4 regions of the Streptomyces sp. NPDC007875 genome follow, and region 2 is predicted to be linked to each of the others. Evidence: riboswitches for the same ligand, from Rfam matches in the RefSeq annotation. Region 2 holds a riboswitch; each other region holds the start of a gene.
The links. A riboswitch is a leader RNA that binds a small molecule or an ion and turns the genes downstream of it on or off. The one in region 2 is predicted to bind cobalamin.
Positions count from the first base shown of each region.

Region 1 (5,509 bases), on a different contig from region 2:
GGACCTGCGGAACGACACCGACCCGGCCCTCACCGCGCTCTACATCGACGTCTTCCGCGAGTCCGGCTGGAACTCCGACCGGCTCCAGCGGGCCCTGCGCGACCAGGGCTGGCGCCTGACCACCGAATGGGGCCACGGGCTGGAGCGCTCGTCGCTGTGGTCGCACTGGGCCACCGAGACCGACTACGGCCCGGACACCTCGCGCGGTATCAACTCCCGGCTCATCCGCTTCATCCGCAACCACCAGAAGGACGTCTTCGCCGACAAGTGGCCGACCCTGCTGGGCATCCCCCGGATGGGCAACTTCGAGGGCTGGACCGGCAAGACCGACTGGACCGCCTTCTACCGGCTCATCTGGACCCACAGCCTGCCCGCCAAGTACCTCCAGGCGTATCCCATCCGCACCTGGGACGACCACGAGATCACCTTCGAGGGGCCCGGCCGCACCTCGGTCACCGACACCGGGGGCGTCCGCCGCATCACCACCGACGGGCGGCTGGTCTACGACGGCGGCGGCTATCTGCTGCCCTGGGAGCCGCGCGAGGCCACCGACCCGGCCAAGCTCCACCACTACAACCCGGTGGGTGGCACCACCCGTTGGCGGCTGCCGCGCGGCTGGGCGGGGCAGCGGTCCGTGGTGCTGTACCGCCTCACCGACCAGGGGCGCGCCGAGCCGGCCACCCTGCCGGCGCACGACGGCCAGGTCAGCATCACCGCCGACCCCGACGTCCCGTATGTGGTGCTGCGCTCCCGAGCCCGTGCCCAGGCGGCCCCCGGCTGGGGCGAGGGCACCCCGCTGTACGACCCCGGTTTCCACTCCGGATCGCTGCGCGGCTGGCAGACCACCGGCCCGGCCACCGTCGAACGCAGCGCGCTGGGCGACTACGAACTGGTCGTCGGCGAGGGCGCGGCTGCCACCGTCGGCCAGCGACTCGACCGGCTGGCCCCCGGCGGCTATGTGGCCTCCGTCCAGGTGGAAGTGGGGGCGAAGGCCGGTGAGCGGCGGCGGGCCGCGCTGCGGGTGCACACCGCCGACGGCGTCACGGCGGAGAACTGGACCGAGACCTCGACCGCGGTCAACCACATGGCCGCCGACCGCAAACACGGCACCCGTTTCCAGCGGATGTTCACCTCGTTCACCGTCCCGGACGGCGGCGGACCGGTCACCCTCGCCCTGGCGGTGGCCGGCGGCAGTGCCAGGGTCCGCTTCGACCGGCTGCGGGTGGTGCGGGCCCAGCGCACCACCAAGCCCGGCACCCTGGTGTACGAGGACTTCGAGCGGGTGCCACAGGGCTGGGGCCCGTTCGTCAAGGGCGACGCGGGCGGGGTGACCGACCCCCGCACCCATATCGCCCAGCGGCACGCCCCGTTCACCCAGGCCGGATGGAACGGCAAGGTGATCGACGATGTGCTCGAAGGCGGCCAGTCCCTCAAGTCACGCGGCGAGAACGCGGGCCTCGTCTACCGCACCGTGCCCCACACCGCCCGCTTCCGCCCGGGGCGGCGCTACCGGGTGCGCCTGACGTACGCCAACGAGGCGGCCGGTCAGTACGCATGGATCACGGCCGTGGACGAACCCGGACCGCGCGAGCTGGCGCGCACTCCCCTGTCCGCCGCCACCGGGCGGGCCACCCACAGCTACACCGTCACCGCGCCCGCGGACGGCGAGATGTGGGTGGGGCTGCGGAAGACCGGTGACAGCGGTACCGCGGAGTTCACGCTCGACTCCTTCACCGTGGAGCAGCTGGACTGACACGGCGGAGGGAGCGGGGCAGCGCGGACGCACCTCCGCACGGCCCCGCTCCCTCCGCCACCCCCACCTCTGGTAAGCCCCTCTCCCCCGCCGGGCTCCCCCTCCCCTTGGCGGCCGGGCGGTCCGTGGACGAAGATCGGCGAGTGATGGGACGCAGCCGGCCGGAGGGGACCGCGGATGTATCACACCTGGATGCGGTACTTCACACCCAGCCCGGCCCATCACCGGCTCGGCCTGGTCTGTCTGGGTGTCGGCCTCCAGCACGGCGCCCTGCCCGTGGTCGGCCCGCGCGTCCTGGACCACCATGTGGCGGTGGTCATCAGCGCGGGCCGCGGATGGTTCCGCGGCCCGGACGGCCGCCGCCGCACCGTCACCGCGCCCGCGCTGCTCTGGCTCACCCCCGGGGTCACCCACCACTACGCCCCGGACCCGGACACCGGATGGGACGAGGCGTTCGTCGACTTCACAGGACCGGCCACCGCCGCCTACGCCGACCTGGGCTATCTCGACGCTGACGGCCCCGTGGTCGCGCTCACCGACACCGCCACCGCCCGTACGGCCATCGGCCGGATCGCCCGCGCCGCGCGCCAGGGCAATCCGTTCCTGGAGGTCGAGACCGCCGCCGCCGTCCATGAACTCCTCGTCGCCCTCCGCCGCGTCCGCGCCGACACCGGTGCCGACGGACATCCGGTGCTCCAGGCCCTGGCCCGGGACGCCTTCCAGCCGCTCTCGGTGATCGAACACGCCGCCCGGCACGGCATGACACCGGCCGAACTGCGCACCGCGGTACGGCGCGGCGCGGGGTGCAGCCCCAAGGACTACCTCCTCGGGATCCGGCTGGGCCGCGCCAAGGAACTCCTCGTCGGCACCGAACTGCCGGTGGCCGCCATCGCCCGCCGCGTCGGCTACGACGATCCCGCCTACTTCAGCAGGCTGTTCGCCCGCCGAGTGGGCACGGCACCGGTCCGCTTCCGCGAGCAGCAGTGCCGCTCGGTCCCCGGAGGCTTCACCGACCGCGTCCCCGACCCGAGCCGTCCACCGACGATCCCGCCCTCCGCACCGGCGGACGACGGACGGCGCGGCGGAGGATGACCGGACGCGCGCCCTGGGCCGGCCGGACGGCCGCGGGGGGCGGCTTCCGCCATTGGGGGGACGGTGGGCCGCGGTTGCCCCACCAAAGGGGCACCATGCATGCGAAGCCGGTCATATCCGGCGGCAGATCCTCAGCAAGGAGTTCCCATGCGTATCCGGACCGCCCTGTCCACGCTCGCCCTCACCGCCGCGTCCCTCGCCGTCGGCGCGGGCGGCGCCCTCGCGGACGACGCGCCCGATGTCACCGTCAACAACTCCAGCAGCACGACCTTCCCCGGCGTCTGCGCCAGCAACCAGTTCTCCTTCGTCACCGTCCCGGTCAATCTGGCGGGCGGATCGGACTCCGGCGCGTGCTGACCCCCTGATCTCGCTGATGGACGAGGGTGCGGCCGGTGCACGGCCCGGGCGGCACCGGCCGTACCCTCGGGCATCGCGTGTTCCACTTCACCCTCCCGAATACCGGACCGATCCCTGCACACCGCCGGACGGCCCCGTAGGCTGGCGGGTGCAGCTGGTTCGCCCCGTCCGCCAGGCGGGACGCGTCGTAAGAGGGAACCCGGTGGGAATCCGGGACTGCCCCGCAGCGGTGAGCGGGAACGACCGCCGTCATACGCACTGGGTCCGGTAGAGGGATCTGGGAAGCGACGGCCACTAGGTGTCCTCCCCAAGAGGACGCGCCCGTGAGTCCGAAGACCTGCCATCTGCCCGCGTACGGACGACTCGTGCGCGGACACCCGGTGACCTCGAGGGCGGGTCGGCGTACATACCGGTCGGACGACCGCGCGCTTGCCGCGCGAGGTCGCGGCGTCCGGTCTGTCACCCTTCGCGTTCTCCTCCCGTCGCCGGGATCTCAGGGATTCATCTCGCGAAGGAGATCTCCGTGACACCGAAGTCCGCGGCCGCGGCAGCACGGGCCACCGTGTACGGCTACCCCCGCCAGGGCCCGAACCGGGAACTGAAGAAGGCGATCGAGGGCTACTGGAAGGGCCGCGTCACCGCCGACGCGCTCCGGGCCACCGCCGCCGAACTGCGCAGCACCACTTGGCGGCAACTGGCCGGGGCGGGCATCGACGAAGTTCCCACGGGTGACTTCTCGTACTACGACCACGTGCTGGACACCACCGTCATGGTCGGCGCGATCCCCGACCGCCACCGGGACGCCGTCGCCACCGACCCGCTCGACGGCTACTTCGCGATGGCGCGGGGCACACAGGACGTCGCGCCGCTGGAGATGACCAAGTGGTTCGACACCAACTACCACTACCTGGTTCCGGAGCTGGGTCCGGACACGGTGTTCATGGCCGACTCCGCCAAGCAGGTCGCGGAGCTGACGGAAGCCCTCGGCCTCGGCCTGGCGGCGCGGCCGGTCCTGGTCGGGCCCGTCACCTACCTCCTCCTCGCCAAGCCCGCCCCCGGCGCGCCCGCGGACTTCGAGCCGCTCACCCTCCTGGACCGCCTGCTTCCGGTGTACGCCGAGGTCCTGGCCGATCTGCGGGCGGCCGGTGCCGAGTGGGTGCAGCTCGATGAGCCCGCCCTGGTCCAGGACCGCACGCCGGCCGAGCTGAACGCAGCCGGCCGCGCCTACCGCGATCTCGGCGCCCTCGCCGACCGACCGAAGCTGCTGGTCGCCTCGTACTTCGACCGCCTCGGCGAGGCCCTGCCCGTGCTGGCCAAGGCACCGGTCGAGGGGCTGGCGCTGGACTTCACGGACGCCGCCGCCGCGAATCTGGACGCGCTGGCCGCCGTCGGCGGGCTGCCCCGCAAGCGGCTGGTCGCCGGTGTCGTCAACGGCCGCAACATCTGGGTCAACGATCTGGAGAAGTCCCTGGCCAGGCTCGGCACCCTGCTGGGTCTTGCCGACCGGGTCGACGTGTCCGCCTCCTGCTCGCTGCTGCACGTCCCCCTCGACGCGGCGGCCGAGCGGGACATCGCACCGCAGATCCTGCGCTGGCTGGCCTTCGCCCGGCAGAAGACCACGGAGATCGTCACCCTCGCCAAGGGCCTGGCCCGCGGCACCGACACGATCACCGCCGAACTGGCCGCGAACCGGGCCGCCCTCGCCTCCCGCGCCAACTCCCCCATCACCCGCGACCCGGCCGTCCGCGCCCGCACCGGCGCGGTCACCGAGGCCGACGTCCGCCGCTCCCAGCCGTACGCCGAACGCGCCGCGGCCCAGCGCGCCCACCTCCGCCTGCCGCTGCTGCCGACCACCACCATCGGCTCCTTCCCGCAGACCGGCGAACTGCGCGCCGCCCGCGCCGATCTGCGCGGCGGCCGGATCGACACGGCCGGGTACGAGGAGCGCATCAAGGACGAGATCCAGGAGGTGATCTCGTTTCAGGAGGCGACCGGCCTGGATGTGCTCGTGCACGGCGAGGCCGAGCGCAACGACATGGTCCAGTACTTCGCCGAGCAGCTCACCGGTTATCTCGCCACGCAGCACGGCTGGGTGCAGTCCTACGGCACCCGCTACGTCCGCCCGCCGATCCTGGCCGGTGACATCGCGCGCCCCGAGCCGATGACGGTGCGCTGGACGGCCTACGCCCAGTCCCTCACCGAACGCCCGGTCAAGGGCATGCTCACCGGCCCGGTCACCATGCTCGCCTGGTCCTTCGTCCGCGACGACCAGCCCCTTGGCGACACCGCCCGCCAGGTCGCCCTCGC
Region 1 covers NZ_JBIADZ010000009.1:245,894-251,402, reverse strand. The annotation lists gene ACFYOY_RS20950 (endo-alpha-N-acetylgalactosaminidase family protein) at 1-1,753, shown strand, start outside; gene ACFYOY_RS20945 (AraC family transcriptional regulator) at 1,931-2,845, shown strand; gene ACFYOY_RS20940 (hypothetical protein) at 2,993-3,202, shown strand; cobalamin riboswitch at 3,341-3,562, shown strand; gene metE (5-methyltetrahydropteroyltriglutamate--homocysteine S-methyltransferase) at 3,726-5,509, shown strand, end outside.
Region 1: another riboswitch for cobalamin. It lies ahead of metE (5-methyltetrahydropteroyltriglutamate--homocysteine S-methyltransferase); the one in region 2 lies ahead of ACFYOY_RS02450 (ribonucleoside-diphosphate reductase subunit alpha).

Region 2 (5,509 bases):
CGGTCCAGGTGTTCTTGATCGCGTCGCGGTAGCGGTCGTAGAACTCCGGGTACCGCATCGGCCGCAGGGTGAGTTCGAAGCCCGGGTCGAGCAGGTTCTTCTGGGACGTGGGGGACATTACTGGCAGGCCTCGCAGGACTCGGGGTTTTCCAGGGAGCAGGCGATCGCGTCGGCCTCGGCCGGAGCCTGCTGTACGGGGATGGGGGCAGGGGCGGGTGCGTTGGCCGCGGCGCCGCCGCCACGGGCGCTCTGGGCGATCCGGGTGGCCGGACGCGAGCGCAGGTAGTACGTGGTCTTGATGCCGCGCTTCCAGGCGTACGCGTACATCGAGCTGAGCTTGCCGATGGTCGGCGAGGCCATGAAGAGGTTCAGCGACTGGCTCTGGTCGAGGTACGGGGTGCGGGCCGCCGCCATCTCGATCAGGGCGCGCTGCGGGATCTCCCACGCGGTGCGGTACAGGTCCCGTACGTCCGCGGGCACCCAGGAGAACTCCTGGACCGAGCCGTTGGACTCGCGCAGCGCCTCGCGGGTCTGGGCGTCCCAGACGCCCAGCTTCTTGAGGTCGTCCACCAGATACGAGTTGACCTGGAGGAACTCCCCGCTGAGCGTTTCGCGCTTGAAGAGGTTGGAGACCTGCGGCTCGATGCACTCGTAGACGCCCGCGATGGAGGCGATGGTCGCGGTCGGCGCGATCGCCAGCAGCAGCGAGTTCCGCATCCCGGACTTCGCCATCCGGGTGCGCAGCGCCTCCCAGCGCTCCGGCCAGGTGGCCACCGCGTCCGTGTAGTGGTCCGGGTGCAGCACACCGCGCGCGGTGCGGGTCTCGGACCAGGCCGGGTGCGGGCCGTGGCGCTCGGCGAGCTCGCAGGACGCCTCGTACGCGGCGAGCATGATGCGCTCGGAGATCCGGGTGGAGAGCGCCTTGGCCTCGGGCGAGTCGAACGGCAGCCGCAGCCGGAAGAAGACGTCCTGCAGCCCCATCAGGCCCAGGCCCACCGGCCGCCAGCGGGAGTTGGAGGCCCCGGCCTCGTCCGTCGGGTAGAAGTTGATGTCCACCACGCGGTCGAGGAAGGTCACGGCGGTGTGGACGGTGGCGTCGAGGCGCTCCCAGTCCAGCTGCCCGTCCTCGTCCAGGTGCGCGGCGAGGTTGACCGAGCCGAGGTTGCACACGGCGGTCTCGCCGTCGTTGGTGACCTCCAGGATCTCGGTGCACAGGTTCGAGGAGTGGACGACCCTGCCGGGCTCGGCGGTCTGGTTGGCGGTGCGGTTGGCGGCGTCCTTGAAGGTCATCCAGCCGTTGCCGGTCTGCGCGAGGGTGCGCATCATCCGGGCGTACAGCTGCCGCGCCGGGACCTGCTTGACCGCCCGCCCCTCGGCCTCGGCCTTCCGGTACGCGGCGTCGAACTCATCGCCCCACAGGTCCACCAGATCGGGCGCGTCGACCGGGGAGAACAGCGACCAGTCGGCGTCCGCCTCGACCCGGCGCATGAACTCGTCCGGGATCCAGTGGGCGATGTTGAGGTTGTGGGTGCGGCGGGCCTCCTCGCCCGTGTTGTCCCGCAGCTCCAGGAACTCCTCGAGGTCCGCGTGCCAGGTCTCCAGATAGACGCAGGCCGCGCCCTTGCGCCGGCCGCCCTGGTTGACGGCGGCCACCGAGGCGTCGAGTGTGCGCAGGAACGGCACGATGCCGTTGGAGTGCCCGTTGGTGCCCCGGATCAGCGAACCGCGCGCCCGAATACGGGAGTAGGACAGGCCGATGCCGCCCGCGTGCTTCGACAGCCGTGCCACCTGGTGGTAGCGGTTGTAGATCGAGTCCAGCTCGTCCAGCGGCGAGTCCAGCAGATAGCAGGACGACATCTGCGGATGCCGGGTGCCGGAGTTGAACAGCGTGGGGGAGCTGGGCAGATACGACAGCGTGCTGGTCAGCCGGTACAGCTCGGCCACATCGTCCAGCGCCCGCTCCGAGAGGTCCTCGGCGAGCCCGCAGGCCACCCGCAGCAGGAAGTGCTGCGGGGTCTCGATCACCTGACGGGTGATCGGGTGGCGCAGCAGATAGCGGCTGTAGAGGGTGCGCAGTCCGAAGTAGCCGAAGCGCTTGTCGGCGCCGTCGGCCAGGGCCCGCTCCACCAGCGCGTCCAGCCGTGCGGCGTGGGCGGCGGCGAACTTGGCGGTGGAGTCGGCCAGCAGGCCCTCACGGTGGCCCACCTGGACGGATGTGGAGAAGGAGACCGCGCCCTGCCCGGCCGCCTCCTCCGTGATGGTGAGCGCCAGCAGTCGCGCGGCCAGCCGCGAGTACTCCGGCTCCTCGGCGATCAGCCCGGCCGCCGCCTCGGTCGCCAGGCCGCGCAACTCCGCCTCGTCCGAGCCGGGATGGCGGCCGCGCAGGGCGGCGGCCGCGACCTTGCCGGGGTCGGTGGCGGGCAAGTCGGCGGTGAGTCCGGTAAGCGTCCGTAGCAGGGCGGTTCCGGGCGCGTCGTGCGCTGCCTGAGAAACCGCCTGCTCTGAAACCGGATCTGCGGGCGCGATGGTCACTGAGGTGCTCTCCCTCGCTCGGCCGGGGCCACGAGGGGAGGCGCGATGGGCGCGTACGGGCATGCCGATGCCGCACTCCTCGTACGCCAGGCACACCACGCAGCGTCCATCGGCCCAACCCTCGAGGCCGGGGGACGTGTTCACACAGGGCCGTCGGCAGGTGCTCGGACTTACGGGCACGCCGCATAAGCGCACACGTACACCGTTGCGGGACAGTTCCGGATTCCCACCGGATTCCCCTGCGGCGACAGCGAGGACGAGCATACATCTTGTGTCGACCGACGCACGCACCCCCATATCTTGTGTCGTGAGGTGCGGAGTTTCGCATGAATGTGCTAATGCGTTCCGGAGGTGGCCCGTGACCTGGGGCCCGTGGCAGCCCGCAGCCGGGCGCGCACACAAGCCCGTGACCCGTCGCGCACGCGAGCCCATGGCCCAGGGCGCACGCCGCCGGTCGTCACAGCTCCACCGTGAACGCCCACAGGGTGAGGTCCAACTCGGCTATCGGCGACCAGTCGCGCTCCGGGGCCCGCACGAACCCCAGCCGCTCGTACAGCCGGTGGGCGGCGGTCATGGACTGCTGGCTGCTGATCACGATCCGCCGCAGCCCCAGCGCGCGCCCCCGGTCCAGGCAGGCGCGCACCAGCGCCTCGGCCGCCCCGCGCCGCCGCGACTCCGCCCGCACGGCCAGCATCCGGAACTCGCCCTCGCCAGGCCGGGCCAGCTCCGCATACGCGCCGCCGTACACCGCGAACGCCACGGCCCCCAGCACCTCGTCACTCGCCGCGTCCGCCGCGACCAGCAGCTCGGCCTCGGCGGCCCGGCGCCGGGCGTCGCGCAGGGTGGTGAGATATGGATCACTGTCGCCGAAGTCCAGGAGCCCGTCACCGAGATACACCTGCGCGGTGAGCTCCCCGATCCCGTCCAGCTCCTCGTCCCGCGCGCGCCTGATCGTGATGTCCATGGCCGCAGTCTGCCGCACACCACTGACAATCGGGCCGCCATGCCGTCACTCGCCGGTCTTCGCCGTCACTGGACGGCGGTGTTGATCACTCCGGTGGAGCCCGCGCGCTTGTTGGCGGCGTCGGCTTCCTGATAGGTGAAATAGCGCCGGACCGTGCCGTCCGGCAGCGTCAACTCATAGACGACAACGGGTCGCGGGCCACGTGTCCCTCCGCCGCAGTTGCAGGCCATGGCTGCCGTTCCTTTCCCTCGAGTCCAGTACGGGTCGGTGTCAGTCCAGCCACCGCGAGGCGACCCCGGCGAGGTAGGAGAGCGTCAGGGCGGTGGCCGGGAGGTGGAACCACGCGGTGGTGTGCAGCAAGGAGGCGTAGACGGCGATGGCGCCGGCCACCCAGGTGCTGGTGCACCAGCCGCAGTTGACGAGGTAGGAGGGCCGGGAGTCGTCGCCGAAGCGGTCGGCGACCCAGGTTCTGAACTCCGCCGCCAGCGTGTCCTTGGTGATGAAGCGGGTGATACGGCAGGTGGTGCCGAGGGCGAGGAGGAACGCGGCGAGGCTCATCGGATCGATCCCTCCCCGGGTGGTCCCGCACGGGTTGGCACTGCCGATGTCACTCATTAGAGGCACGGTGGAGGACGGCAGGCCATACTCCGGCCGCGCGTTCCCCCGAATAGCGGAGCGCTTGTCATACAAGCTCGCCGCCAGGCGCGCCCAGATGCGCCAAACGAGTGATGGCAGCCCCGGAACCTTGAGCGATGGGGGCGGGCGTGGATAACTGGAAACGTGCCACCGAGGGTGCCCCATACCTCATAGGCCATCCAGGAGCCGGGCGTTCGTCCCGTAGCTCCGCTCTCACCCGGCGCATCGCTCCCGCGCTCTGACCGGCCGCCCGGCGGCTTTCCGTTCCTCCGGTGCCGGCCTGCCTCGACCGCGCGGCGACGACGAGGCGTTGACCAGCGGCTTGCCCACGACATCGGCATGCCGTCGGCGCGTATCACCCGAACCCTTCCCGGGAGGACCAACCATGACCTCGACCGCTCTCGCGACCGCCGCCCCCACCGCGGCCAACTGGCCCCCGTCGCAGGTGGGGCCGCCGTTGCTGCTGTCCGTGGTGCCCAACTCGGGCCCCGCCGCCGGTGGGAACCTCGTCCAGCTCAACGGGCAGAACCTGCGCAACGTCATCAGCGTGACCTTCGGCGGCGTGCCCGCGCAGATCGTCAGCCAGAGCAGTTCCGGTGGCGGCGGCTGGGATGGTGACTGGGGCGGCGGCTGGGGTGGCGGTGGCTGGCCCGGAGGCGGCGGCTGGCCGGGCAATCCCACCAACGACATCGTCGTGGTGATAGCCCCGCCGCACGCGCCCGGGCCCGTCCAGGTCCTGGTCACCACCACCGCCGGCACCAGCAACAGCCAGCCGTACACCTACGTGGCGCCGACGCCGCCCACCGCCTTCTCCATCACCCCGACCGTGGGACCGACCACCGGCGGCACCCTGTACGTGATCACGGGCACCAATCTGACCGGGGTCACCAGTGTCACCTTCGGCGCGAACCCCTCGGCGATCCTGACCATCAACCCGGGCGGGACCAGCCTGATCGGCATCACCCCGGCAGGCCCGCCCGCGGGCGGCAACGTCACCGTCACGCTGAGCGGCCCGGGCGGCAGCACCACTGTCCCCGGCGGTTTCACCTACTTCGTCGCGCCGCCCGCCCCGGTGCCCACCAACATCACGCCCAACACCGGACCTATCGCCGGCGGCACCGCGTTCACCATCAACGGCACCAACCTCGGCAGCGTGCTGGGCGTGCTGTTCAACGGCGTCCCCGCCACCGGTGTGACCGCCACCGCCACCACGGTCACCGGCACCACCCCGGCCGGGGTGCCCGGCACCGCGACCGTCACGCTGGTGACGGCCTTCGGGACCGTCACCGTCCCCGGCGGGTTCCTCTACGTCTGATACGGCCGACCGTGCGCATCAGGCACCCCGCGCCGGTCACCGGGTCTCGTTCCACAGGGCCC
Region 2 covers NZ_JBIADZ010000001.1:572,062-577,570, reverse strand. The annotation lists gene ACFYOY_RS02455 (ribonucleotide-diphosphate reductase subunit beta) at 1-118, opposite strand, end outside; gene ACFYOY_RS02450 (ribonucleoside-diphosphate reductase subunit alpha) at 118-2,532, opposite strand; cobalamin riboswitch at 2,670-2,830, opposite strand; gene ACFYOY_RS02445 (GNAT family N-acetyltransferase) at 2,990-3,496, opposite strand; gene ACFYOY_RS02440 (hypothetical protein) at 3,562-3,726, opposite strand; gene ACFYOY_RS02435 (hypothetical protein) at 3,767-4,054, opposite strand; gene ACFYOY_RS02430 (IPT/TIG domain-containing protein) at 4,518-5,447, shown strand; gene ACFYOY_RS02425 (helix-turn-helix transcriptional regulator) at 5,484-5,509, opposite strand, start outside.

Region 3 (5,509 bases), on a different contig from region 2:
TCCGGTGCGCGGAGGCGGTGCGGCTGAGCGTGTCCCCGGGGTAGGCGAGCGCGTTACGGATGCCCATGACCTGGACGTCCTTGGTGTACGGGTTGGCGATCTCGCGGTCGCGGGCCTCGATCTGCCGGGTGAGGTCCGCCAGGTCGATCAAGTGGTCGCCGGTCATCTTGTTCATGCCCGCGACCAGTTGAGGCAGGGAGGTGGCGACGACGAAGTCCTCGCCCTTGTCCCGGAACCGCTGGATCGGCTCGGGCGTCTGCCAGATGCGGGAGAGGAGCTGCAGGACGTCCTTGTTGGTCAGGTCCGGGTTCTGCTCGGAGCCCGAGAGCGCGAACTCCTTGGCGATGATCTTCTGGGTGGTGACGAACCAGGAGTAGTCATAGCCGGTGGCGGTGATCGTTCCGAGGGTGTGCAGGGTGTCGTAGCCCGGGATGTCGGGGGTGGAGAAGCGCTTGCCCTTCGCGTCGAACCACATCGACGAGGGGCCCGGCAGAATGCGGATGCCATGGCCCGGCCAGATCGGGTCGTAGTTTCTGAGGCCCTCCGTGTAGTGCCACATGCGGTCGGGGTTGACGATCCGTCCGCCCGCCTTCTCGGTGATCGCGAGCATGCGGCCGTCCACATACGCCGGGACGCCGGTGACCATGAACTTCGGCGGTGAGCCGAGCCGGTCGGGCCAGTTCCGCCGTACCAGATCGTGGTTGGCGCCGATACCGCCCGAGGTGACGATCACCACCGGGGCGTTGAATTCGAAGTGGCCCACCACGGTGCGCGAGGTGGGCTTGCCGCGGGCGGCGTCGCTCGGCTCCAGGATCGCACCGCTCACCCCCGTGACGGCACCGCCGGTGACCACCAGATCGTCCACCCGGTGCCGGAACTTGAAGGTCACCCGCCCGTCCTTCGCGGCCGCGCGCACCTTCTTCTCGAACGGCTCGACCACGGCCGGACCGGTGCCCCAGGTGACATGGAAACGCGGCACCGAGTTGCCGTGCCCGTCCGCGAGGCCGCCGCCGCGCTCGGCCCAGCCGACGATCGGGAACCACTGCACGCCGAGCCCGTGCAGCCAGGACCGCTTCTCTCCGGCCGCGAAGTCCACGTACGCCTCGGCCCATTTGCGGGCCCAGTAGTCCTGGCCGGCGGGATCGGAGACGCCGCGGTCGAAGCCGGCCGTGCCGAGCCAGTCCTGCCAGGCCAGTTCATGGGTGTCCTTGATACCCATCAGCCGCTGTTCCTCGGAGTCGACGAAGAACAGGCCGCCGAAGGACCAGAACGCCTGGCCGCCGAGGTTGCTCTCGGGCTCCTGGTCGAGGAGGAGCACCTTGCGTCCCGCGGCCGCCAGTTCCGCCGTGGCGACCAGCCCGGCGAGCCCGCCGCCGACCACGATGGCGTCCACGTCCGAGGACGCCCCGGAGGCGGCGAACGCCGGACCCGCCGCCTGGGCGAGCGCGACGCCGGCGAGCACACCGCCCGCCGCCGTCAGGGCGCGGCGGCGGCTGATCCCGGCAAGCGAGGCGGAATTCTCTGTGGAGTTCTCCATGGGCTGCCTTCCGGAAGGGGGTTCGGAGGGTCCGGGAGATGCGAAGGGGGTTGCCGCGACGGCAACATGTTACCGACGGTAGCCCACAGGGTGCGGGGCCGCCAGACTCCTGCTCCCAATGAGCAACTCCCGGAAGCCATAGGTGACTTCGGCCGGTCAGCGCCCACCGGATGACGGCTCGGGCGAGGCACGCCGCCGTGGTGAGAAGGCGTACAGATCGAGGATGTCGGGCAGCGGTGCCACACCGGGGCCGCCCGCCGTGACCCAGGCCACGATGTCCTCCGTCGCGTCCGCGTCGTTGACCAGGCCGAGCCATACCGGCCTGCCCCCGGCGGCACGTCCGGCCGCCGATGGCTGCACCACGATCACATTGGCCTGATCGCAGACGTCCAGGCACGCGGAGACGCGGACGGGCGCCTCCTCACCGAGCCGCGCGATCTGCGCCGCATGGTCGATTCCGGTCACCTTGGGGCTGCCGCAGCAGCAGTCCCGGCATACGGTCACCCGGCACGGCACCGGGTCGGTCGGCCTGACAGGCATGGCGCACCACCCTCCTCCGGGGAAGTCCGCCCCGGTTTCCGTCGAGGAGGCGACCGCGTGAGTCTCCTGGCTCTCGGGTCGATGCTCGTCCCGGCCTTCCCACCCGCACGTGTACGGGCAGTGGCCTCTTCGGGATCCGCTCGCCGATCACAGTGGCGGCACCGCGCCGGATTCACACCGGCTTCCTCGTTCCGCCGTCGCCTTTGTCGCCCGGCATCATCGCATCCCGGACACCGCCGCACCATGTGGCCCCCGCGCTCCCCAGAGCCACGGGCGGCTCGAGGTCAGTTGCGGCGGGCCGCCGCCCCCGCGAGGATTTCGCCCAGGCCCTGGCGGGTGGCCGCCAGCACCACACGGTCGTGCGGGCGCAGGACATAGCCGGGGTGCAGATCCCACACCAGGGCGGGCTCCTGGGTGGCGCCGTCGTAGGGAGGCGCCGCGGCGAGGTCGCGTTGCCGGTCGGCGGGTTCCGCCGCGTCCAGCGCTATCACCCGCCAGGCACCCGGTGCGAACGCCTCGGCGACGGTCCGTCCCTCCAGTTGCGGATGCCCGGCGACATGCAGGGCGGCGAAGAGCAGCACCCGGCGCTCGACCGGTATGGCACCGAGGATCTGACGCCCCATCATCGCCCCGGCGAACGCCGGGGCCGCCAGGCTGGAGACGCTGCGGCTGCGGGTGAGGGCCCGTGGATGGGCCGCGCGCAGCGTGCGGTAGACGGCGGTGGCGAAGCGGTCGTCGTACAGGCGCAGTGCCACCCGCAGCCGAGGCTTGACCGAGCGGGCGTACAGCGTCGCCTCCAGGTTGGTGGTGTCGACGCTGGTCAGGGCGAGCAGGGAGTGTGCCCGCTGGATCTTGGCGGCCTCCAGAACACCCTCCTGGGTGACATCGCCGATGACCGTCGGCACCCCCAGCCTGCGGGCAAGCGGGATGCCGCGCGCCCCGGGGTCCTCTTCCACGCACACCACGGGGATGTCCATCTCCCGGAGTCTGGCCAGGACCCGGGTGCCGACCTTGCCGAGCCCGAGCAGCACAACGTGGCCGGAGAGGCCGCGCGGAGGGCGGCGCAGCGCTGAGGCGGTGCGGAAGGTGCCCAGCGCTTCGAGCGCGGCGGCCACCAGGACGGGCAGCATCAGCAGCCCGGTCAGCCCGGACAGCAGTTGGAGGACCTTGCGTCCGGTCGGCTCGTCGAGCGCCGGGTCGTCGATCGCCAGCACGTCCAGCACCGTGAGGTAGGCGGCGCGGAGCAGACCGGCTCCGGTGAGCTGCCAGGAGGCGATGGTGAGGGCGAGCACGGCGATCGCCATTCCGGCGACGGACCAGCGCAGCCGGCGGGAGAACAGTGAGGCGAGGGGCAGTCTGCGGGTGCCTAGCCGCCGTGGCGGCAGCGGTGAGCCGGTGGCGGAGACGGCCTCGAGCACCACCGTGTCGCGCCCGGTGGCGGCGGCCACCTCCTCGTCTCCGGGCAGCAGCTTGGGCCCTTCGTCCCCGCTGCTGTCGGAGCCCTCGCTGCCGCCGGGGTCGCTGGTGGTGGACGAGAGCAGGGCGAGGGTGCACAGCCCGGGGCGGGCGACCTCGTCGGGGCCGGGTGGGGTGCGCTCGGCCGCGCGCAGCAGCAGCCCGTCGGCCTGGAGCACTTTGCTGGTGCCCGCGACGGCGGTGGCCGCCAGGGCCGGGGCCGCGGTGTCGGCGTCCGACAGTACGGTGGTGGTGGCGTCCAGCTCCGCCGGGTCCATACCGGGATCGGCCACCCGCGCCGCCTCGTCGAGGAGTTCCTCCAGATGCTGGCCGAGCTTGCGGTTGTAGAGCCGGATCACCAGCCGCAGCCGGGGGTTGAGGCGGCGGGCGCGGAGGGCGGCGTGGATGTTGGCCTCGTCGTCGTCATGGACCAGGGCGAGCGCCGTGGCATGCTCCACACCCGCCTCGGTCAGCACCTCTTCGTCCAGCGCCGGGACCTCCATGACCCGCACTCCCTCCTCCGGAGCGGGGTCGTCCGGGGTCTGCCGGGGCAGCGGGACCCGTCCGACGGCCGCGCTGAACCGGCCGAAGAGCGCGGAGGTACGGCCACCCGGCCGCCATCCCGCCACCTGCTGCCCGGCCGGATCCGCCAAGGGGGCGCCGCCGGGGATGACGACCGTCACCCGTGCCCGGTAGACGTCATGGAGCTCGGCGGCGAGGCGGTGGGCGAGCGCGTCGTCACCGCAGACGACCATGTGGGCCGTCGCCGAAGGGGACGGCGGGTCGGAGGTGGAGGTGGAGAACACGACGGCGAAGCCCCCCGTTGGTCCGTGATGCCGTGGGTCATCCGGGCGGGGTACGGTGGCCGCGGTCTCCGGCGGCCGGCACCCGCGCGCCGGCGGTCATGATCAGACCGTACCTGGTGGGCCGCCCAAGGGAGTTGGGCACCGGGGGCGGGCGGCCGGGCGCCCCATGTGCTCACTCCCCGGGGGCTCCGCAGCGCGCACAGCGAGCGAAGGGCGCGGTGTCCTGGATCGCGCCGCAGTCGGCGCAGACCCGATCCAGCCAGCAGGCGGACTCCCCGCCCTCGGGGTCGGCGGGACCCGGGGTCGGGGCCGGGTTCGGGGCCGGGGCCGGGTTCACCTTCTCCCGGTTCGCCGTCTCCCGGTCCGGGTCGCCGGGTCGAGCCGTGCCGCTCATCGTGTGCGCCTCCCTGTCCGGACCGTACGCGGGTCCATCCGCCGACCCTCCACCCGTGGCTCCGTCCCGGGAAGCGGCCCAGCCATAGATCCGATCTCTCAGGCACCAATAACCCTTGACGGGGCGTAATGACGCCCAACCCCTCCCCAGTTATCGGATGACTCGGTAACGTATCCGCCTCGGGAGGCAACAATGCCGAGATCTTACCGACGCTCCGCTGTGGCAATTCTGCTCTGCGGCGTCCTGGCCATGACGCTCTTCAACACCGGGCCCGCGCAGGCGAAGGACTCCGCCTGGACCGTGCGCGGCCCCTCACCCCACTCCGGTCCCCTCGCGCAGTTGCGGCTCGACGGAGCCTCGGGAGCGCTGACGCTCCAGGTGTCCCGGGGCGGACGGACGGTGGTCGAGCCCTCGCCCGTGGGCATCGTCACCGAACGGGCGGATCTGTCGCACGGGCTGCGCTATCTGGGGCGCCACGACCGCACCGTCGTGGAGCGCTACCGGTCGACGGTCGGCAAGCAGCGCTCGCGCACGGCGCGGATGACCGAGACCCGCTTCCGGTTCCGGGGCAGCGGAAGCGCCCGGCTGGACCTCGTGGTGCGGGTCTCGGACGACGGGGTCGCCTATCGCTATGTCCTGCCCTCCGGCAGCGGCGATGTCCTCGGCGAGACCTCGGCCTTCACCCTGCCCCCGGACGCGGCCGCATGGCTGGGCGACTACCGCAAGGACAACGAGAACCTGTTCAAGGAGTACACCGCGGCGACCGCGCCCACCGGC
Region 3 covers NZ_JBIADZ010000015.1:151,282-156,790, forward strand. The annotation lists gene ACFYOY_RS28725 (FAD-binding dehydrogenase) at 1-1,537, opposite strand, end outside; gene ACFYOY_RS28730 ((2Fe-2S) ferredoxin domain-containing protein) at 1,694-2,077, opposite strand; cobalamin riboswitch at 2,137-2,268, opposite strand; gene ACFYOY_RS28735 (NAD-binding protein) at 2,362-4,287, opposite strand; gene ACFYOY_RS28740 (hypothetical protein) at 4,511-4,732, opposite strand; gene ACFYOY_RS28745 (glycoside hydrolase family 97 catalytic domain-containing protein) at 4,925-5,509, shown strand, end outside.
Region 3: another riboswitch for cobalamin. It lies ahead of ACFYOY_RS28730 ((2Fe-2S) ferredoxin domain-containing protein); the one in region 2 lies ahead of ACFYOY_RS02450 (ribonucleoside-diphosphate reductase subunit alpha).

Region 4 (5,509 bases), on a different contig from region 2:
GCACAGCAGCACATCGCTCCAGCCGGCACCGGTGAGCGAGCCGAGGAGCCAGAACAGCACGGCGCGGGTGGTGTCGGCGTCCGCGGAGGTGAGGACGGTGAACGAGGTCAGCGCCGAGAACAGTTGCATGGCGGCCACCCCGGACAGCACCACGCGGTCGGTGCTGCCGCCGAGGCTGTGGCTGAGCGCCAGGACCAGGCCGAAGGAGAGCAGCGCGCCGATGAACGCGCCCGCCGACAGGGACACGGCCCCGCCGCCCACACCGAGGACGACCACGGCGACGGCACCTGTGGAGGCCCCGGAGGACACCCCGAGGACGAAGGGGTCGGCCAGCGGATTGCGCAGCAGGGACTGCATCACGGCCCCGCAGAGGGCCAGCCCCGCCCCGCACACCGCGGCGAGCAGCGTGCGGGGCATGCGCAGGTTCCACACGATGCCATCACGCAGCGGTGGCAACGTGCTCTCGCCCAGGCCGAGATGAGCCGTGACCGCTGCCCAGACGTCGGCCGTGGAGATGTCGGCGGGGCCGATGGTCACGGCGACGGCGATCGACGCGAACAGCGCGGCCAGCCCTCCCGCGATCAGCAGCAGGAGGCGGGTGCTCACTTGGCGAGTCCGAAGTGGCGCAGCCCGGCGGCGACCTGCTCGACCCCTTCGACCGTGCGGATGGACGGGTTCATGGCCTGCCCGCTCAGCAGGACGTACCGCTTCTTCTTGACGGCGGTGAGATTGCGGGTGGCGGCGTTGGTCTCCAGGAAACGCGTCTTGGCCTTGGCGGTCTCCGCGGTCTGCTGCTTGCGCGTGAGATCACCGAGGACGATGACGTCCGGGTCGCGGTCGGCCACGGTCTCCCAGTTGATCTGCGGCCACTCGTCGTGGGTGTCGGAGAAGGCGTTCTTCGCTCCGACGGCCCGGGTGATGGCGCCCGGCGCGCCGCAGCAGCCGGCGAGGTAGGGCGACTGGGAGTTGGCGAACCAGTACATGAGGGAGACGCCGGGGGCGTCCAGTCCCTCGGTGGCCGTACGCACGCGCTGCTTCAACCGCGCGATGAGCTTTTCGCCGCGCTCGTCGACGCCGAACGCGTGGGCCAGGTCGCGTATCTCGCCGTAGACGGTGTCCAGGGTGAGTGGCTTGCTGCGGGAGCCATCGCCACCGCTGTCGGGGTCCCGGCCCGCCGAGCAGTCGGACGGCGAGACGTACGTGGGCACGCCCAGTTTCTCGAACTGGTCGCGGGTGGCCACGCCGCCCTTGCCGAGAGTGGAGACGAACGAGGCGGTGACGAAGTCGGGTTCGACGTCCAGGGCCTTCTCGAAGGACGGCGCGTTGTCCGCCAGGCGCGGCACCGTCGCATTCGCCTTCTCCAGGCCCTTCATCACCGGGTCGGTCCATGTGGCGGTGCCCGCCATGCGGTCGGCGAGACCGAGGGAGAGCAGGATCTCCGTGGTGCCCTGGTTGAGCGAGAGGGCCCGCTTCGGGGCGGACTTGACCGTGACCTCGTGGCCACAGTTGTCGATGGTGCGCGGATAGCCCGCACCGGCGGGCTTTGTGGCGTCCGCGCCGTCGTGGCCGGAGCCACCGCACGCGGTGAGCAGGAGGGCGGGGGCGAGCAGGAGGGCCGCGGTACGGCGGGCAGAGCAGAGCACGGGCATGCCTCGGTTGTCGGGGCTCGTACGCGGAGCCTGGCCTACGGACGTCCTCCCCGCACGGGGCGCGGAGGTGCCAGCAGGTCTTCGGACTCGGGCTCGTCCGGACGGGGCCCCTTCCCGGTGCTCGTTCGCGGCGGCCTCGCGGCCGTCACGGACTCCTCCCAGTGGTGTCACATGCCCCGCCCGTCCCCCTCACCGCTGCGCGTCAGCTCCGGATTCACACCGGATTCCCTGGCCTCGGATGTGGCACGACTGGCTCCCCGAGACTATCAAGATCGCCGAAAGATCAGGGTGTCGGACCGGTCACGGGGTGGCAGACCACATCCCGGGGTCAGTTCGACCGCCGACGGGCCTGCCTCACCTCGCGGTCGACGGCCCAGGCGTCGCCGACCGGCCCGAGGTGGCCGAGCTTGTCGGGATTGATCACCGTGCGGATGGCCTGAATCTGCCCGTCGAGCACATCGAGGACCAGAGCCTGGAGCACCTTGCCGTCCCGCTCGCGGAAGACCGCGCCGGGCTGGCCGTTGACCTCATGGAGCTCGAAGGACACGTCGATCCGCAGCAGCCAGGGGAAGACCGTGCCCAGCAGCCGGGCCACGTTCTCCGCGCCCATGACGGCCTTGGCCAGCCGCGGTGCCTTGCCGCCGCCGTCCCCGACCAGCTGCACATCGGCGGCCAGCAGATTTCGCAGCGCGCCCACGTCGCCGTCCTTCAGCGCGTCGAAGAATCGCGTCGCCAGCTCCTGCCGTTCCTGACGGTCCGCCTCGAACCGCGGCCGCCCGGCCTCCATATGCCGCCGCGCCCGCACCAGCAGCTGCCGGCATGCCGCCTCCGACCGTCCCACCGCCGTGGCGACCTCGTCGAACCCGAAGGCGAACACCTCCCGCAGCACGAACACCGCCCGCTCCAGCGGGCTGAGCCGCTCCAGCAGCAACAGCGCCGCCATCGACACCGAGTCGGCCAGCTCCACCGCCCGGGCCGGATCCTGATACGGATCGCTGAGCAGCGGCTCGGGGAACCACGGGCCCACGTACTCCTCCCGTCGCACGCGCGCGGAGCGCAGCACATCGATCGAGATGCGCGTCACCGTGGCCGACAGATACGCCTTGGTCGATGTGGGCCGGGTCGCCGAGCCGTCGAAGCGCAGCCATGTCTCCTGCACCGCGTCCTCGGCCTCACTCACACTGCCCAGGATCCGGTACGCGATCGAGAACAGCAGCGGCCGCAGCTCCTCGAACTCCTCGACCTTGCTCACACCGACTCCCCTCCCCTGGGCCACCGGTCGGCCACCGTAACGTCCCCCGGGCCGGGGTCCGGAGCACGCAACCGGACCCCGGACCCGTTGCCGTTGCCGTTCAGTGGAACTGCCCGGCCTCGTAGTCTCCGGCCGCCGGCTGCTGGGTGATGACGTTCAGCCGGTTCACCATATTCATGAAGGAGACCAGGATCACCAGGGCGGTGAGCTGCTCCTCGTCATAGTGCTTGGCGGCATTCGCCCACACCTCGTCGCCGACCCCACCGGCCGCGTCCGCGACCCGGGTCCCCTCCTCCGCCAGTGCCAGCGCGGCCCGTTCGGCATCGGTGAAGACGGTGGCCTCCCGCCATACCGCGACCAGGTTCAACCGCACCGGGGTCTCACCGGCCGCGGCGGCTTCCTTGGTGTGCATGTCGATGCAGACGGCGCAGCCGTTGATCTGACTCACCCGAATCGCCACCAGCTCCTGCGTCGCCGCCGGCAGCGGCGATTCCTTGACCGCCCTGCCCGCCGCCATGACGGGCCTCAGGACCTTGCCGGCGGTCTGGCTTGCGGAGTAGTTCAGTCGCGCGTCCATGATGTGCTCCTCTGAAGTCGTTCAGTGGCTACACCCCTGAGACGGGATAGCCCGACCCCCTGTGACATGGACGCATGTGACCCCCGTCTCCCCGCCGTCGGCTCAGCTCGGCAGCTGTACGGCGTCCATCACCGCTCTGATCCCGTCAGTTGTACGCTACGGCTCTCGCACGCTTCATGGTCAGCGGGATCCAACGGGAGACAGAGGTCATCGTGACAGAGCGAACCGGCAGAATACGTTCACCCCGTGCCTACGCGATGACCTCGGGGGTGCTCACCGGGACGATCGCGCTGTACATCACGCTCGTCGCCTTCGGCAACATCACCGACTTCGACAGCAACCAGCAGTTCGTGCGGCATGTCCTGGCGATGGACACCACGTTCAAGGACGAGGACCTGATGTGGCGGGCCATCGACTCCACCGCGCTCCAGGACACCGCCTACGTGGCCATCATCGCCTGGGAGACCCTCGCCGCTCTTGTCCTCCTCGCCGCGACGGCCATGTGGTTCGCGGGTCCGCCCGGAGACCGCGTCCGGCGCGCCCGTCAGGCCAGCACCGTGGGGCTGTTGATGCTGATGCTGCTGTTCGGCGCCGGGTTCATCGGCATCGGCGGCGAGTGGTTCGCCATGTGGCAGTCGGAGAAGTGGAATGGCCTGGAGGCCGCCACGCGCGTGTTCATGATTTCCGGGATCGTTCTGCTGCTCATTCACCTGCTGCCCTCGGCGGAGCGAACCGATCCGGGCTCCGAGGACTGACCGAGTCCGAGCGGGCGCCGAAGACGGCGACAGTCTCCCCGCTGCGGCGGGCTCTTGACCCTTCTTGCCGCGGACTCTGGACTCTCCTTGTCGCGGGCCTCTGGACTCTCCTTGTCGCGGGCCTCTGGGCCCTCCTTGTAGAGGGCTCGTGACCCTCCTTGCCGCGGACTCTTGACAGTGACGTGGGCCACCTCTAGCGTCCGCAGCATCGCTCCGAGAGAGCGCTCTCTCGGCAGCCCCGTGTGACCACACCGCTGGGCTCTCTCCCGCTCTTTTCGCTCTTCCGTGCGTGCACGGGAAGGAGAGTCATGTCCCCTACACCCCCGCGCTTCCCGCCCTTACGGCGTGTCCTCGGCCGTTGGCGAGGCCCGGGCGTCGTCCTCGCCGCCCTCGGCCTCGTCCTGTCCCTGCTCTCCATAGGCTCGGCCAGTGCGCGTGCCGATCTGCGCGCCACCGACAAGGCGGGCGCGGCGTCGAGCCCGCGGAGCGCCAAGGCACCGGTGCGCGTCGCGGAGTTCGTCGCCGAGTGCCCGTTCACCCACCGGCTGCCGGACGACCCGATCGTGTTCCCGGGGCTCCCCGGCGCGTCCCATATGCACAGCTTCTTCGGGAACGACTCGACCAACGCGCGCACCGATCTGGCCGCCCTGCAGAGGGGCCGGACCAGCTGCAGCCCGACCGTCGACCTGTCGTCGTACTGGACCCCGACCCTCTACGACAACGGAAAAGAGGTCGAACCCACCGGCACCACCTTCTACTACCTCGGTGAAGGCGTGCGCGACGACGTGATCGCCACCATCAAGCCCCTCCCCCTGGGGCTGCGGATCGTGGCGGGCAACGCCAAGGCCACCGGAGTCGGCGACCCCACGTCCATCGCACGCTGGTCCTGTCTGCACCACGGAGAGGTCAATCCCTCCAAGGACTTCGTGAACTGCCCGGCCGACTCGATGCTGGAGTCCTACCTCGACTTCCCCCAGTGCTGGAACGGCAAGGACCTGGACTCCCCCGACCACAAGAGCCACATGGCCTACCCGGTCGGCGGACAGTGCCCGGCCACGCACCCGGTCGCCGTGCCGAAGCTCCGCCAGGTGCTCCGCTACCCGGTCAGCGGCGACCCCGCGCGCTTCAAGCTGGCGTCGGGTGCCGGATTCACCATGCACGGTGACTTCTTCAACGCCTGGCCCGAGGACGAGATGGCCCGACGGGTGCGTGACTGCATCAACGTGATCGTCAAGTGCGGTGCGGACGGCCGTCCCTGACGGATAGGGAGTGGGCA
Region 4 covers NZ_JBIADZ010000009.1:160,172-165,680, reverse strand. The annotation lists gene ACFYOY_RS20540 (iron chelate uptake ABC transporter family permease subunit) at 1-606, opposite strand, end outside; gene ACFYOY_RS20535 (ABC transporter substrate-binding protein) at 603-1,649, opposite strand; cobalamin riboswitch at 1,704-1,918, opposite strand; gene ACFYOY_RS20530 (RNA polymerase sigma-70 factor) at 1,978-2,901, opposite strand; gene ACFYOY_RS20525 (carboxymuconolactone decarboxylase family protein) at 3,002-3,478, opposite strand; gene ACFYOY_RS20520 (DUF2165 domain-containing protein) at 3,736-4,233, shown strand; gene ACFYOY_RS20515 (DUF1996 domain-containing protein) at 4,542-5,492, shown strand.
Region 4: another riboswitch for cobalamin. It lies ahead of ACFYOY_RS20535 (ABC transporter substrate-binding protein); the one in region 2 lies ahead of ACFYOY_RS02450 (ribonucleoside-diphosphate reductase subunit alpha).